Regions from separate parts of the Vibrio sp. 2130-1 genome, predicted to be linked through region 1. Evidence: predicted binding sites of a transcription regulator. Region 1 holds the regulator's gene; each other region holds the start of a gene.
The links. Region 1 encodes PurR, which represses purine synthesis genes. Its sites were predicted from a motif close to TNANGNAAACGTTTNCNTNA; they were not measured.
Positions count from the first base shown of each region.

Region 2: the regulator PurR is predicted to act here: its motif matches at 2,199-2,218, upstream of pckA (phosphoenolpyruvate carboxykinase (ATP)).
Region 3: the regulator PurR is predicted to act here: its motif matches at 1,762-1,781, upstream of R7Q09_RS13925 (formate--tetrahydrofolate ligase).
Region 4: the regulator PurR is predicted to act here: its motif matches at 2,815-2,834, upstream of R7Q09_RS16175 (NCS2 family permease).

Region 1 is NZ_JAWOUT010000002.1:95,224-99,503, forward strand. Features, by position in the region: gene R7Q09_RS02995 (TVP38/TMEM64 family protein) at 1-116, opposite strand, end outside; gene R7Q09_RS03000 (TfoX/Sxy family DNA transformation protein) at 231-821, opposite strand; cyclic di-GMP riboswitch class I at 938-1,027, opposite strand; gene purR (HTH-type transcriptional repressor PurR) at 1,315-2,319, opposite strand; gene torD (molecular chaperone TorD) at 2,788-3,435, opposite strand; gene torR (two-component system response regulator TorR) at 3,702-4,280, shown strand, end outside.
Region 2 is NZ_JAWOUT010000006.1:101,687-105,966, forward strand. Features, by position in the region: gene R7Q09_RS10735 (AsmA family protein) at 1-207, opposite strand, end outside; gene pckA (phosphoenolpyruvate carboxykinase (ATP)) at 398-2,026, opposite strand; gene hslO (Hsp33 family molecular chaperone HslO) at 2,363-3,238, opposite strand; gene hslR (ribosome-associated heat shock protein Hsp15) at 3,270-3,656, opposite strand; gene gspC (type II secretion system protein GspC) at 3,910-4,280, shown strand, end outside.
Region 3 is NZ_JAWOUT010000008.1:94,985-99,264, forward strand. Features, by position in the region: gene R7Q09_RS13925 (formate--tetrahydrofolate ligase) at 1-1,695, opposite strand, end outside; gene R7Q09_RS13930 (inosine/guanosine kinase) at 1,932-3,236, opposite strand; gene R7Q09_RS13935 (CreA family protein) at 3,470-3,940, opposite strand; gene R7Q09_RS13940 (flavodoxin) at 4,086-4,280, shown strand, end outside.
Region 4 is NZ_JAWOUT010000010.1:125,804-130,083, reverse strand. Features, by position in the region: gene frsA (esterase FrsA) at 1-685, opposite strand, end outside; gene tet(34) (oxytetracycline resistance phosphoribosyltransferase domain-containing protein Tet(34)) at 777-1,241, opposite strand; gene R7Q09_RS16175 (NCS2 family permease) at 1,505-2,794, opposite strand; gene R7Q09_RS16170 (aminoacyl-histidine dipeptidase) at 3,818-4,280, shown strand, end outside.

The DNA of each region.
Region 1 (4,280 bases):
GTTAGTGCTTCTTGTTGGGCTTTTGCATTCTCTAAGGTTAAATACTGGCCAAAGTTAATACCTAAAAAGACGATAGCCGCTAGTAGGATGAGACCTAAAATCAGTTTCTTATTCATAATTTTGATTCCAATTTGGGATATATGTAATAAGACAGTAGGAAAACCGAAAAAATTTCACAAAAAAACCGCAGATTAGACTGCGGTTTTACAAGATAGTTTTTAGGCCGACTTTTATTGGAGGCCGTTCATCAACTCATCTCGGCGAGCTTGAGGTACCACACTCCAATGAGTGCCGTTGATAGCACCTTCTAGTGCCCATAGCAACTCAATGTTGACGGTTGCAGAGTGCGTATCTCTTATCGCTTTATAGGCGTTAAGCGCACCTTCCTCTTCAAGCTTCTCTACGGATTCGATGCCGGCTTTTTTTAGCATGCGCTCGGTAGCCAGTCGTAAGTTAGGCAAATCTTTCAAACGGTTAGGCTTTGTACTTGCTTGCTGTTCTTTCTCAAGCTTTGCCTTTTTCAATGATTGATTCGCTACTTCGATTAAGCGTTCGCTTGATTCCCATAAATCGCTGGAAATAGCGTAGTACTTTGTAACGACTGGGAAGCCACGTTTTTTATAAACGTAAGGCTTTAGCCCTTGTTGCTCGAAGTCAGATGAAGTTTTTTGGTCTGCTCTGATATGAAGCTGATTGTTTACCACTAGTGCAAACATTGTTTCATCAGCGAATAGTCCGAAGCCACCAAACATTGAGCGCGACTTGATATTACCAAGTGCCTCAAATAGCTTCATAGAGTCTTTGAGTATCGGTTTATCCATGTTTTGTTATCTCGGTGTAATTAATATTACGCCACCAAAAGTCAGGTCCGAGAGAGTAGCAAACATGCGTAAAAACAATGTCATTACAGAGTAAAGTCATTGCTTACACACTTGCCATCGGTAACCCCGCTACCTTCCATATCGTAATATGGTTCAGGCCGGAGGCTTTGCGTCCCACTCTTTCGAATGGTTTGCCCTGTGCGTGACACAATGAGCATACTTCTTATATTGAATTAACATCACGGTTTAGCGTTAAAAGTGTGATTTTAGTTCAATAAAAATGATAGATTGAATGCTCTATTTTGCATATGGAAAGGTGCAAATTGGCCTTTGAAAAGGAGTTCTTAATATATATTACATTTATATAAAACAGGGAGTTAACGTTAGTCAATTGTTATTAGAGCGGGGTGAAGTATTAGAGATTGCTTAATTTTTCCAAAAAAATAAGCGCCCCTGTAGAGCGCTTATTTAACACGGTTAAATACAGTGAAATTTAGTTCATTTTTTTCACAGTATTTCGAATTACAAGCTCAGGTTGCATTTCGAAAATTCGTTTTTCGTGTTCTTTATCTTTGATACGCTCAAGTAGAATTTCGAATGCATTTTTACCAACACGACGTTTAGGCTGGTGGATAGTCGTTAGCGGTGGAGAGAAGTATTCTGCAAGCTCGATGTTGTCGTAGCCGATCACTGAAATATCTTCAGGAATTTTGATCCCGTTTTGTTGCAAGCGGCTCATTACGCCTAGAGCCATTGTGTCGTTAAAACAGAATACCGCCGTCGGGCGCTTGTCCATTGCGGTAATTTTATCTGCAACTAATACGGCCGTATCACATTCAAAGTTACCTTCAAGGATCCAGTCTTCATTTACAGCTAGGTTCGCTTCGCTCATTGCGCGACGGAAACCTGCAATGCGCTCTTGGCAAGCAAGCTTTTCAAAATGACCGCTTAGACAAGCGATATCCGTATGACCATTGTCAATCAGATGTTTGGTTGCAATGTAGCCACCTTCTTCTGAGTTATCCATGATCTTGTCTGCTTGTGAGCTCTCTGGGCCCCAATCCATGACCACTTTAGGAATGTCCGCATGACGGTCAAGCATCTCTTTTAGTTCTTCGGTTAAGTCAGAACACATCACTAGGATGCCATCAACGCGCTTTTCAGCCAGCATACGAATGTAATCGCGTTGTTTTTCGTAAATCCCGCCTGTGTTACATAAAATCAGAGTATAGCCTTGGCGGTAACAGTAGCTCTCAACGCCATCAATCACTTCTGAGAAAAATAGGTTAGTTGATTGAGTTACTAACATGCCAATCGTACGAGTTGAGTTGCATTTTAGGCTGCGTGCAACGGCACTTGGCGCGTAATTCAGCTCGTCAACGGCTTTCATTACTTTTTCTTGCGTTGCTTCTGCAACGAAACGCGTTTTATTGATAACGTGCGAAACTGTCGTAGTGGAAACGCCGGCTAAGCGAGCAACGTCTTTTATCGTGGCCATAAATGGTGTCCTGTATCGAGCTACTGAAATATGTCGTATTGGATGTACCTGATGCTCTAATGGTTTCACACCTAGCAATCTAAAATTGGCGCTAAGTGTCTCGGCAGCGGTTGATCCAAGTGCGACAAAAGGGTGCGTAGCAGCATCGGTCGATGAATTTTATCTTTTTTCTATCTGATGAGAAATTGCCATCAACCTGTTAAGAAAACACAAAAACCGCTATATTTCAGCGGTTTACATATAAATCATATTTAATCGTTTGCGCTCACATTTTAGCCCTATGTGGACTGACTAGCAATGTTTTCAGCAAGAGATTTGTGTATTTGAAGTCACATTTTGACTGCTAAATAACCAAGCGTCTTTGCGCTAAGTTAAGGCAAACGAATATTATACCCAAGTTACTTACAATTGGTCACTTTCAGGCATACAGGAAGCCCGATAGGCAGGCTCCCTAAAAATAGGCGGCAATTATTCACCAAGAAGGTAGGCGCTGTCTAGTTTACAAAATGCAACTAATAGTTTCGCGACACTCGAGTAAAATCCAAATTCGTCGAATTTTTTACATTTGTCTGAAAACTGAGGTAACCAAGACATCAATTGTTGCTGGATAAAGTCGTTTTGTTTAACGAAGGCTTCTTCCATGTGTTTTTCTTGTTCAAGCTCGTTTGAGCGGATAATCATGTTCCCGAGAAAGTCGAGCTCAACGGCTAAGTGATCCGCAGGTTCCTTTAGTTTTTCGTCTACTTGAACGCCAAATTCAGCCATCAACTTTTCCATTTCCTCAGCTGGCTTGTCATTCAGTAAACCTGATTCACCAATGTACATGGATGCGTAAGGAAGAGCGCCGTATTTTTCTGTCTTCAAAAACAGTTCACAAAAGTCAGCTGCAAGCTCTAGTTGTGCATCTTCACGATCTTGTAACCGATTCAATGCATCAACTAGGCTATCAACAGCTGGTTTCAGCGACTCATTTTCACCTAAACCTGCGAGAAAACTGCGAATTTCAACACTGTGATAGGCTTCCAATTCTTTCTCTGTTAGTTCTTTTGCGAACAAGCTCGAAAACCACCAGTAAATTTCAGCGCGTTTTTCATTAAAAGCTTTCACTTCTTGCATTTTGGGCTCCTGAATGATGCTTCAAGTCATGCATCACAAAGTCAATTAGGGATATCCCCTAAGTGTAATCAATTAAAATGAATAGCAGTAACTATAATTGTTATGTTTTATGGTCAAAAATGACCGTTTATTAATAGCAATGGGCAAGCTTGTTTTGAATCAATAAAAACGCTAAATCTTGCGTTTTAATGTATCTATGACTAGAAATGTTACTAGTTATGAATAGAATACGTCTTGGATAATAAGAAGACAGAAAAGTGGTGTAAATGAGCTATCACGTATTAGTCGTAGAAGATGATGTTGTAACTCGTAGTAAGCTTGCGGGATATTTCCAAAATGAGGGCTACCAAGTCAGCGAAGCAGAGAGTGGCGCAGAAATGCGTGAAGTTTTGCAAGCGGGCGATGTAGACCTGATCATGCTGGATATTAACCTGCCTGGTGAAGACGGCCTGATGCTTACTCGTGAGTTACGTAGCCAATCGGATATTGGTATCATATTAGTAACAGGACGCACGGATAGCATTGATAAAATCGTAGGCCTAGAAATGGGTGCTGACGATTATGTGACAAAACCTTTTGAATTGAGAGAGCTGTTAGTTCGCGTTAAAAACTTGCTGTGGCGTATTTCAGCAGCGCGCAGTGGCAGCTCGAAAGCGAATGAAACCAGTGAAGAGCACATTGTGCGCTTTGGGGAGTGGACATTCGACATTCAACGTCGCGCACTTAGCCGCAACGGTGAGCCAGTAAAACTAACTAAAGCAGAGTATGAACTTTTGGTGGCATTATCGTCTTACCCTAACCAGGTGTTAAGTCGTGAGCGTATTTTGAACATGATCAGCCATCGA
Region 2 (4,280 bases), on a different contig from region 1:
GTCTCCGCTGGTGTTCACGCGTTGTAAAGTTAGGTGATAGGGAAAGCCATAACGCACGCTTTCGGCCCGGAAGGGAAGAGAAAAGGTGTTTGACAGCAAGCGCCAGGTTGCGTCCGCGTAAGATGTTGTTAGCAGCGCAATCGTAGCGGCCGGAATGGCAACTAAGATAACCAGTAACAGAAGTAGAACTCGACGCGCTGTTTTCATCTTTGCTAGAACCTACGTGTGTTATGAAATAAAACTAGATAGGCTTTAGCTTGTATCAATATTCTGTGGTATTCAATAAAAAGCCCCTCAAAAGAGGGGCTTGAAGCAATTTTTGTAACTTGGCCTACGTAAAGGTGATAAGTTAATGCCAACTTTTCACTGAGTTTACGCGACGTCGCTGTTACTCGATTTAATCAATCTGAGGACCAGCCGCAACCAGAGATTTACCTTCAGCGTTGTCTGTGTACTTATCAAAGTTATTGATAAAGCGCGCTGCTAAATCTTTCGCTTTGCTTTCCCACTGAAGTGGGTCAACGTACGTGTCGCGAGGGTCTAGAATGCTAGGATCCACACCTGGTAGTGAAGTCGGTACTTCAAGATTGAAGATAGGAATGTGCTTAGTTGGTGCATCTTCAATCGAACCATCAAGAATCGCATCAATAATTCCGCGCGTATCTTGAATCGAGATACGTTTGCCAGTGCCGTTCCAACCTGTGTTCACTAGGTAAGCCTCAGCGCCTGCTGCTTCCATGCGTTTAACCAGTACTTCTGCGTATTTAGTTGGGTGAAGTGTTAGGAACGCCGCGCCGAAACAAGCAGAGAAAGTTGGTGTTGGCTCAGTAATACCGCGCTCTGTTCCCGCTAGTTTGGCGGTAAAGCCAGACAGGAAGTGGTACTTAGTTTGCTCAGGTGTCAATTTAGATACTGGAGGCAGTACGCCAAATGCATCGGCTGATAGGAAGATCACTTTATTCGCGTGACCGCCTTTTGATACTGGCTTAACGATATTATCGATATGGTAGATAGGGTAAGAAACACGTGTGTTTTCTGTTTTCGAACCATCATCAAAGTCGATAGAGCCATCGCCACGTACTGTTACGTTTTCTAGCAGTGCATCACGACGAATTGCGTTGTAGATGTCCGGCTCCGCTTCTTTCGAAAGTTTGATGGTTTTTGCGTAACAACCACCTTCGAAGTTGAAGACACCGTCATCATCCCAGCCGTGCTCATCATCACCAATTAGCGCACGTTTAGGATCAGTCGACAGGGTCGTTTTACCCGTACCAGATAGACCGAAGAATACCGCTACATCGCCATCTTTGCCCATGTTAGCGCTACAGTGCATTGATGCGATGTCTTTTAGTGGAAGGAAGTAGTTCATCATGGCGAACATACCTTTCTTCATTTCACCGCCGTACCAAGTACCACCGATAAGTTGCATGCGCTCAGTTAGGTTAAATACGGTGAAGTTTTCTGAGTTCAGGCCTTGCTCTTCCCATTTTGGATTAGTGCATTTTGCGCCATTCATTACTACGAAGTCTGGTTCAAATGTCGCTAACTCTTCTTCTGTCGGGCGAATAAACATGTTTTTAACGAAGTGCGCTTGCCATGCGACTTCTGTGATAACACGAATGCTCAAACGTGTATCTGGGTTTGCACCACAGTAACCGTCAACAACAAACAAGCGTTTGTTAGAAAGCTGGTTTGTGACCAGTTCTTTTAGCTCGTCCCACACTTCAGGAGTGATTGGCTTGTTATCATTTTTCACTTGATCAGACGTCCACCACATATGTTCTTCTGTCGTAGCGTCTTTGACGATGTATTTATCTTTTGGTGAGCGACCAGTAAAGATGCCAGTGTCAACGGCAACCGCACCTAGTTCAGTAACCACGCCGCGCTCATAACCGGTTAGGTCTTCACGCGTTTCTTCCTCAAACAACATTTCGTAGCTTGGGTTGCGAATAACCTCTTTTACGTTATGCAGTCCGTGCTTGGTTAGATCAAGTGTTGCAGCCTTAGTATGTTCCATAACGGTCATAGGTGCTCCTTATAAGGATTTTGTAGGGATTTTGTAAGAATGTTTTAATTTTAATCTGCTCACCATGCTAGCAACGGGGCGGGGAGAAAACAGGGAGATAGCTCAAAATTTACCCATGATTTCAATAAGGTTTTAGGTAACCCGTCACATATTGGTGGGAATAGTCTATCGTGCACGCAATCCTTTGCGCTAGGGCAAAATCATTATTAATTGTTTAAAATTAAGCAGTTGTTTTATTACGCTTGAGGTTAGTTATTACGAGGGGTTGATCACAAAAAGGCCAGCATTAAGCTGGCCTTTTGTAGGGTAAATTACGTGCTTGATAAGCTATGTAAATTAATGCAGGGTTTTCTTGTCCGTAGAAGCTTGTGCATACAGTTCAGTGACTTCAGATTCGTCGAACGTATAAGTTGTGCCACAGTAATCACAATGTAAAGAAACTGATCCAACTTCTGCCAAAATGTCATAAATTTCAGCTTTCTCAACGGTGATGATTGCGGCACCGCTACGCTCACGAGAACAGCCACAATGGAACTCGACAGGTTGCGGCTCGTACAGACGTACTTTGTCTTGGTTATATAGTCGATACAATAACTCGTTCGCTTCTAAACCAAACAATTCTTCATCTTTTACTGTATCAGTGAGCTGCTCTAGATGTTCGAAATCATCTGGAGAGCCAGTGCCGTCAGGGATCACTTGAATCAACATACCTGCTGCGTGTGCTTTGCCCTCATGCTCACCAGTGCGGATCCATAGGCGCGTTTTTAACTGCTCTGAGTTTGCAAAGTAGCCTTCTAGCACTTCTGCTAAAGTGTCACCTTCTAATCCAACGACACCTTGGTAACGCTCGCCGTTTTTCGGTTCGATAGTGATCACAAGGTAGCCCTTACCCATTAGATCGTGAATGTTTGCGTCATCGGCAATATCGCCTTCCCAGCGAGCTACGCCACGAACACGTTGGTTATGGTCACCGTTGATAACGGCAAGAGACACAGGACCGTCGCCTTGTAGCTGGATGGTGATCGAACCTTCGAACTTAAGAGTGGCAGTTAAAAGAGTAGTTGAAACGAGTAGCTCACCCAGCAGTTTCTCTATTGCTGCCGGATATTCCTTGCTGGAGATAACACGTTGGTACGCTTCATCTAATTGTACCAACTCGCCACGTACTGAAAGATCTTCGAATAGGTAGCGGTTTAAAACATTATTTGCCATGGAGTGCTTTCCTCGTTGGTAATTCCGGCTTTTATTGGTGTTTGAACTTAATGATGTCTCGGCGCTGCTTTTTATCTGGGCGGCGTTCCGGACTTGGGTTGTGGGCATTAAGCTTACGTTGAGTCGCGTGTTCCTCACGTTTCGCTATACTTTCATTAGTTTCGCGATATAAGGTTTGTGCGATGGGAGCGCCTCGGCGTTGATCTGAGATTTGTTCGATGATCACGATTTTTTCTTCGTTGCCTTGACGAAGTCTTACTTCAGCGCCCACTTCAACGATTTTACTCGGCTTGCTTCGTTGGCCATTATAGTGGACTTTACCGCCATCGACCATGTTACGCGCGATGGAGCGGGTTTTGTAAAATCTTGCGGCCCATAGCCATTTATCTAGCCTAACGGCTTCATTTAGGGAACTCATAGAACACTACGCTATCTAATCACTGCCCGAATACGGCAATGAGTGATGGATTATTCACCTACAGATGGAGTCAAGGCGTATTTTTTTCAAGGGAGTTGGCAAAAACTGCATAAGAAAAAGGTATGAAAGACAACTTGTGATATAGTTCACTGCTCTTTGTTGAGTAATAATTTTATTGCAAATTTAGCAATTTAAAGTCGATAGCTATCGTTATAGCTTAAATGACGGACGTTAGAATAAAGGAATCCATTCAGTGAAACGTTTAGAGCTAAGTGCAGGATTATCAAGCAGACCGCTACTGGCTCAGATCAAGTCCAATCATTATACCATTCAAGCCAAACTTAGCTTGTTGCTTACCTGTCTGTTTATTGCGATAACCGGATGGATACTTGGCAAAATTGTGTGGTTAGCCATACCTCAATCGTCGGAAGTGCCGCAATGGCGTCCATCGGCGAGTAGCGTTACTGCGAGTAATAAAGGCGACGCGATAGATTTTAATGCCCTTCAGAATGCCAACCTATTCGGTAAATTCACTGAGCAAAAAGCGGCAGTTGTAGAACAGCCTATTGTTAAAGACGCCCCTAAGACGCGCCTTAACCTCACCCTAGTCGGTGCGGTTGCCAG
Region 3 (4,280 bases), on a different contig from region 1:
GGGTTTATCAGGTAAGCCTGGCATCGTCATCACGGTACCAGATAATGCATAAACGAATCCTGCGCCCGCACACAAGCGCAGCTCGCGGATTGGGACGGTAAAACCAGTTGGTGCGCCTTTGACTGCGGAGTCTGTGGTTATCGATAGTGGTGTCTTCGCGATGCAAACCGCTAAGTTGTTAAAGCCTAATTGCTCAAAATGTTTGAGCTGTTCAGTCGCGATAGGAGTCATTTCTATATTGGTTGCTCCATAGCCCGCTTCACATACTGCCATGAGCTTTTCGAGTAATGATTGCTCTTTGTTGTATAACGGACAAAACTCTACAGGCGTGGTACACGCATCAATAACATGTTGAGCTAGTTCCGTTGCGCCTTGTCCGCCTTGCGAAAAAGCGGTGCTGATGGCTACTTTAACTTCTGGATTAAATTGGTGAATCAGCTCTTCAAGAGCTTTAAGCTCTTTCACACAATCTTGTGGAAACTGGTTAATGGCAACGACAGCAGGTAAACCGTATTTATGAACGTTATTTATGTGCCATTTTAAATTTTCAAACCCAGCCTCCAATGCTGCTTGGTCCGGATTAAAAATGGAATCTGGAATAGCCATACCTGGCCGTAAATCGTAGTGTCCAGAATTCGCTTTGAGGCCGCGTAATGTTGCTACGATCACTACACAGTCAGGAGCTTTGTTGGCGGCAGCAGCTTTAATGTTACACGCTTTCTCAAATCCCATATCCGAACCAAAACCGGCTTCAGTTACCGTGTAACCTGACAGTTTTAGCGCAATATCGTCCGCGATAATGGATGAATTTCCATGGGCGATGTTTGCAAATGGACCTGCATGGATCAACGTAGGAACACCTTCTAGAGTTTGCATCAGTGTTGGTGCAATCGCCTCTTTTAGTGTTACTGCCATTGCTCCTGCAACTTGTAGATCTTCCGTGGTGACCGGGTTTCCGTTCAAATCGTACGCTACGACAATTTTCCCGATACGTTGGCGTAAATCTTTTAAATCTTTGGCTAGTGCAATGATAGCCATTAACTCAGAAGCGGCTGAAATATCGAACCCTTCGTCACGCTCGAAACCATTGATGGTTTTTCCTGCATCATTGAGGCCAATTTTGACTTTACGTAGTGCACGATCATTATGGTCCATCACTCGTTTCCAAGTAATACTTGCCGTGTCGATTTTAAGTGCTCTTAACCCGGTGCGTGATTCAAAGGCATCATAACCCTCGCGTTGTTCATGGAACAAGCGAGCGTCAAGAGCGGCTGAAGCAAGGTTGTGCGCCGCTGTCACTGCGTGAATGTCACCAGTAAGGTGTAAGTTTAACTCTTCCATTGGAGCTACTTGAGAATAACCGCCGCCCGCTGCGCCACCTTTAATACCGAAGACGGGTCCCATCGAAGGTTGCCTTATACATGCAATAACAGATTGATTAAGCTTTGCTAAACCTTGCGCCAGGCCTATCGTCGTAACGGTTTTTCCTTCGCCAAGAGGAGTCGGCGTGATCGCAGTGACGAGTACAAGTTTACCGTCATCATTTGCTTTGAGTCGTTCCAAACATTTTGGGTGGACTTTGGCTTTGTGCTTCCCGTGAGTGTCATACTCTTCGGGTGATAGTCCTACTTTTTCCGCGATAACATCAATAGAAGAAAGTGGTGTGTTTCGGCAAATTTCGATATCTGACTGCATGGAGAATCCCCAAAGTGGCACTCAGGTAGCGTTGAAAAACTACCTAAGTTATAACGAGTATTATTGTGAGGCAAAGGTCTGCTTGGTGATGGTACTGTTTCGGTTAGGCTTGTAAAGAGTTTACTGCTTCGTATTGTGCGACATACTAACGAAATCTACTCGTTATAGTGCTAGATAAAAACAAAAAGGCCACCAAATGGTGACCTTGATATATTTTTAGCTTTAAAGCTGTCGTTTTAACGATCCCAATAAGTCTCTTCTAAGCTATCTTCTCGTTCAGGAAGCGCTCGCGATAGGCGAGGAGAGTGCTGCGTCAACACTTCATAGCTTACTCGGTTTGCGTATTTACAGATCTGAGAAAGCGAGGAGTAGGTTAAGCATCGTACTTCGTGCTTTTCTGAGTTAGGCACTTCTTTTTGGTGGAAAGAGTTTGCTGCCATGTCATGCAGTAAGGCTGAAAGGGCTGCATCACCTGCACCGTTAGTGTTCTTAATCTCTAGTGGTCCACCAAGGTAAGGGCCGATGTGAGAGTAGACCTTCATTGGGTTTTGACAGTCTTCTTTACGCATCGCACGACTAAACTCGTACTGGTTAAAGGCTTCGAGGGAGCTTTCAAGGATGTCGTGTGTGGTTTCTCGTTTTACTTTCTCGTCGGTGTAACCAGCCATGTACAGACCATTTGGTCCTGCCGTACACAGTACGAGATCAACCCATTCAAGTGCTTTATCAGCAGCAGCTAGCGGCTCTGTTTCACCTGTTAGCGCCGCACCTTCTTCTTCATTCATAGCGACAACAGAAATGTTTTCGCGAATGTATTCTTGCCACCACTGTGCGTTGCCTTCGATAACGTACTTCGTCCCTAACGTAAGTACAACAGGGACATCGTGCTTCTTAGCAAAGTCGATCGCTCTTTGTACCGCTTTAGGCATTGGATCTTCTTCTTTACCACGCATTAGGTAAGAAGAAACAACCAGGGCTGATGCTTTCTCAAAGATCTCTTCAGGAATGCTTTCCGGAAGTAGTTGATTCATATGACCTTCGTTGATAGCAAATGTACGCTCACCGTCTTGAGAAATTAGGGTGTAGCAGCGACCAATAGGGCCATCTACCGTTTGTAAATGGTTAAGGTTCATGCGTGAAGACGTACGGCAAAGGTAGCGGTAAGCAAAAGAACCGACTTGAATGTTCTTAGACATCACACCGAGCAAAACGGATTTGCTATCGGCTAAAACTGAGTAGTTGTGAAGAGTATTGCCAATCGTGTCACCTGGGTATTGGTGTGTGATCAGGCCTTGCTCAACCAGTTCTTCGTAAAGTGCATCTGCTTTGCTTTCTTCAAGAACGAGCGAATGTCCTTTACTCAGGTTGTATTTCTCTAAAAACGCGTCATCTACACGTGCTTCGATATCTACAATGGTTTGACCGACACCAACAATAGTTGGGCGATATAGCTTAGGTGCCTGTCGGATTTGGTTTACTAATGGATCTCGAGCGTGAGTTGGGAAGTAGTGTTTAGATTTACGCTGACCAGGAAACTTCATGCTTGTTCTTGAGTGAGAAAAAAAAGAGGCGGGATTGTATCACAAAAAAATGAAAATCGTGGCGATTTATTACAAAGAAGTCTGCTCGCTGAAAAAATCAGCGAGCTGAGTAAATAGCAACCAAAGCAGCTGCAATTTATGAGGCTTGTCGTATTGCAATGGGTTGTTTTTTAAACTTGTTGCTCAGCAGCGCCCGGAAAGAGCCTGCTCCGCGCTAACTAAATTTACCCGCGTTACTTTTTCACTTCAGTTGGCTCAACGTAAGCCTTGGTACCCCAAAGTGGGACTGTCGAAAGGCTATGCTTAAAACTACCATCGGTCTCTTTTGTTGTATAAGACAAGTAGAGTAAGGTTTGGTTATCGGCATCATAAATACGGCGAACCTTCATTGTTTTGAAGAAAATGCTTTTTGACTTCTTAAATACAATTTCACCGGACTTACTCTTATCTATTTTTGCAATCATTTCCGGTGTGATTTCGCCAGTCTGACGACATGATATTGAGCTATCACTTGGATCTGCTAAGCTGAAATCCGCTTCGATAGAGGCGATGTGACATGTGACACCTGTTACCACCTCGTCTTTCAACTCACCGACTTTGATGTCTTTCAAAGTAAACCAACCGAGCCCCACGTCAGCAACATCGTTATCTGAACAACCAACTAGAGTAGTAGCAAGCAATGCACTTAACAGCATCTTTTTCATTATTTTTGTCCTTAACTAGGAAAGATATTGATGAAATCTATCAGAGGTTTGCACCTAAAACAAAATTTAGCCACGGAAAGGTCTATGTGCGCTAGGTTTGTTGCGGGCTTCATGCTAATGTACTGCTCTAAACGAAGGTATCAAGATGAATGAACAACAGTTAGCCAGTATCGAGCGTAAAAATACATGGCTGTATGATCTGGTCGAAGTTGAATTTCCGACACCAAAGAGTTTGAAAGGGCGCGATGTCTATTTCAAAACGCTAGAAAAAGCAACGTATCAAGTAGTCGACAAAGACACATTACTGGAAAGTGACTCTGAATTTAACCCCGACGATATT
Region 4 (4,280 bases), on a different contig from region 1:
TATCCACGGTTAACATTGCAATATCTCGCGGTGCAAGACGATTACGGAACAAACGCCACATGTCGGTTTGTAGAGTATCCAAACCAGCGCTCACCATGACCACAGGCAACTGTTTATCCGTTCTTGGTAAATGGAGGTTCGCGATGATTTTGCGATTTTGGTAAGGCACTTCAATTTGCTTGATGGTGTACTTAGTTTTTTCTGCGCCGTCAGAATACGCTTTGTTTGCCAGTACTTGAGCCTGCGATGCCAAGTTATCATTTTTTAAATGTGGGTAGCCTGCAATACTAAAACACAAAGAAGCAGTGAAGAGTTCATCCGCTGCCTCTTCTCCTTGCATTTCATTTGCTCGCTTCTGATGATCCATACCAAGCTTGATCCACTCAAATGTCCAGTTACCACTGTGATAACCCATTACAGTGTCTAACCAATCATCATTGGTTCGCGAGTGAGAAGATGAAGCAATTTTGGACAGTACGCCTTCCATTTCGATCGGAGACAATCCTTGCCAAGCCCATTGCAAGCGACGCAAATGACGATACCAAGCACGATCACCCTGCGCTTCTCGTTCATCAAGTATTTTTTTACTGGTCGGCATGTACTGGGTAAGCGCGGAGGTTTCTTTTGCTTGCTTATGTTTCACGAACAAAGTTTCGGAAAGATTTTTACTGACGTCTTCAGACATAGGAAGAACCCTAGGCTATTAGCATGATTTAATATCATAATAAAAAAAATGCCCCTATAAAGGGGCATTTCTCAATATTCTTTAACCGCGCTTATTTTTGCTTGCGGTTTACTGGCTCAGCATACTGGATTGACATATCCCAAGGCTGCTCGATCCAAGTGTCTTGAGCAATATCTACAACGTAATCATCCAGCAGCTCTTTGCCTGATGGTTTCGCACACACAGCGATCATTTTCGCTTTTGGATACATCTCACGTAGTTTGCGCGCTGTATCACCACTGTCTACTAGGTCTTCAACGATTAGGTAACCTTCGCCATCACCTTCAGGTGCTTTTAGTACCGTCATATCGCGCTGATGATCATGGTCGTAGCTTGAAATACAGATTGTATCAACATAACGAATACCAAGTTCACGAGCCAAAATAGCGCCAGGAACCAAACCGCCGCGGCTTACCGCCCAAATTCCTTTCCATTGCTCAGCTGGCATTTGTTTTTCAGCCAGTTCACGGCAGTAAGTCTGCATTGCATCCCAAGTGATAATGAATTTTTTACTCATTGTAATAACCTAATAATTTGAAAATATGCATCCTCAAAATCTAGCGAAGTCACTCAAAAGCGGAATGCTCACTAACTTCTCCAAAATGTTTGGAGACGAGGATTTCAAGCTGCGCAAACGATTATTCTACCGAAACACACCGCTAATACCAACGGTGATATCAAAATTCTCTGCCTATTCCGCAGAAAAACCGTCTTCTGTGAACAACGTAAAAAAGAAAAAGCCAGCGTGAATAAATCCACACTGGCTTTTTGCTCGAGAAATTAACCGACGAGGTATTTAACGATGAAGATGGCTGACATCACCCATACACTCATCGACACTTCACGGCCCTTACCGCTGAATAACTTGATCGCCGCGTATGCGATAAAGCCTAACGTGATACCTTCTGCAATCGAGAATGTTAGCGGCATAACTAAACAAGTCACAACAACTGGGGACGCTTCAGTTAGGTCACGCCAATCAATGCTTACTAGCCCAGACAGCATCAAGATCGCCACATAGAATAGCGCACCTGACGTTGCATAAGCAGGGATCATACCCGCAAGTGGTGAGAACAATAGAGCAAGTAGGAAGAGTACACCAACAACCACGGCTGTTAGACCAGTACGCCCACCCGCAGCTACACCAGAAACGCTTTCAATATAAGATGTCGTGTTGGAGGTACCAAGTAATGCACCTACTGACGTTGCTGTTGAGTCTGCAAGTAACGCTTTGTTTAAACGAGGGATGTTGCCATTCTCATCAGTTAGACCAGCTTTTTGAGAAACGCCAACGAGCGTACCTGCGGTGTCAAATAAATCGACAAATAGGAAAGCAAATACGACGGAAATCATGCCTACTTCAAACAAACCAGAGAAATCCAGTTGCATGAAAGTTGGCGCAATGCTTGGTGGCGTTGACATAATACCGCCCCACTGCACATCACCAAATAGAAGACCAAGCGCTGTAACGCCAAGAATGGCGATCATCACCGCACCTTTCACACCACGGTGAACCAGTGCAATCGTAAGAAAGAAGCCAATCGCGGCCAATACAGATGGCAATGATGTGATCTCTCCCATAGAAACTAATGTCGCTGGGTTATCAACGACGATACCTGCATTTTTTAATGCGATAAACGCTAAGAAAAGACCAATACCAGCTGAAATACCTGTTCGTAGAGAATGCGGGATCGAGTTAATAATCCACTCACGGATCTTAAATACGCTTAAAAGAATGAACAGAAGGCCAGAAACAAATACAGCCGCCAACGCAACTTGCCACGTATAACCCATTCCCAATACAACAGAGTAAGTAAAAAATGCGTTCAGGCCCATTCCTGGTGCCTGTGCGATTGGGTAATTGGCAACAAATCCCATGATAAAACAGCCGATTGCGGCAGCAAGACAAGTCGCGACAAAAATGGCGCCACGGTCCATACCGGTATCCGACAGGATCGCTGGGTTTACAAAAATAATGTAAGCCATAGTTAGGAAGGTCGTAACACCTGCAATGATCTCAGTGCGCACATTTGTGCCATTTTCACTGAGTTTAAAAAGCCTCTCGAGCATGATCGAATCCTGTAAAGGTAAAAAGTAAACGGTTGCGTAATCGATTGGCGGGAATTATAAAGTTATCAAATAGCAAATTCTAGATAGAATCTTCACTCTAATGCGTTTTTTTTCTTTGGATATGAAACACATTCTCTAATCTATCATAGCAAGCAAAGAAATATATTCTTATAAAACAATAGGTAACCCAGATAACACAGTTCTCTAAAAGAGAATAAAAACTGAGCAATGTACTAAACTTTCAGATGAAAAAGGCCCATTTTAAACATGGTATCTAACAGATTTGATGGAAAAGTCGATAAAACCGAAGAATGGGGAATAGAAGAAGGCTTTGATGGCAATAAGTGAGTCAGGAAGAGAAAATAGAGATAAAAAAACGCCACCCAATTTGGGTGGCGGTGAATCATGTCAGCACTATCACTGAAAAAAAATTCCAATTTATAGGGGTGAACAAACTGTTCGAGTCACATGCGTTGACTTCACTTAGTAGCCAAAGCTTGTTGGGTATACAAAGTTACCGGTGTAAACAGACTTGCTATTCCAGAACATTGTACTTGGTAAACCTTTCATAACTATCACCTTTTAAATCAATTAAACATTCGTTGATTTCTCGGTTCCTTGGAGGCGATAAAACGGACTCATCCTTTGAGCATTTCATTCTTCTCTCAGAAGCTGGTTACAAATATACCACCAAGAAATTTAATTACAAGCATTTTAGTGATTGGAATCACAAAAAATGCACAAATTGACCTTTATCAAAGTTTATGTGTAATTAAATTACAATTTTATGAATTAAAAAATAAAGCCACTTTCAGAATATATGATAGAGAACACATAGTGCTTGTTATTGTATTCACAAACTGTGACAGTTCTGAGAGAAATCCTTGTGATCGCGACTACTCGTACTCTTTATCTGGTGGTATGCTAACGGCAATTTGAAGGCCAAATCGTATAGCATTTAATGCTACCTTGATAATATTTTTACGGTATATATTTGGCAAAGCACATCAAAAGGAGTCATCCGTGTCTGAGTTCCATTCTGAGATCAGTACCTTATCACCTGCTCCACTTTGGCAGTTTTTCGATAAGATTTGTTCTATCCCTCATCCATCGAAACATGAAGAAGCATTAGCACAGTACATTATCAACTGGGCAACAGAGCAAGGCTTTGACGTTCGCCGTGATCCAACCGGTAACGTGTTCATCAAAAAGCCCGCGACACCAGGAATGGAAAATAAGAAGGCTGTTGTACTTCAAGCACACATCGACATGGTGCCGCAGAAAAACGAAGACACTGAACACGACTTCACCAAAGATCCAATCCAACCTTACATCAATGGCGAATGGGTAACTGCGAAAGGCACGACGCTTGGTGCAGATAACGGTATTGGTATGGCTTCTTGCCTTGCTGTATTGGCATCTAAAGATATTAAGCACGGTCCACTCGAAGTTCTGCTGACGATTGATGAAGAAGCAGGCATGACTG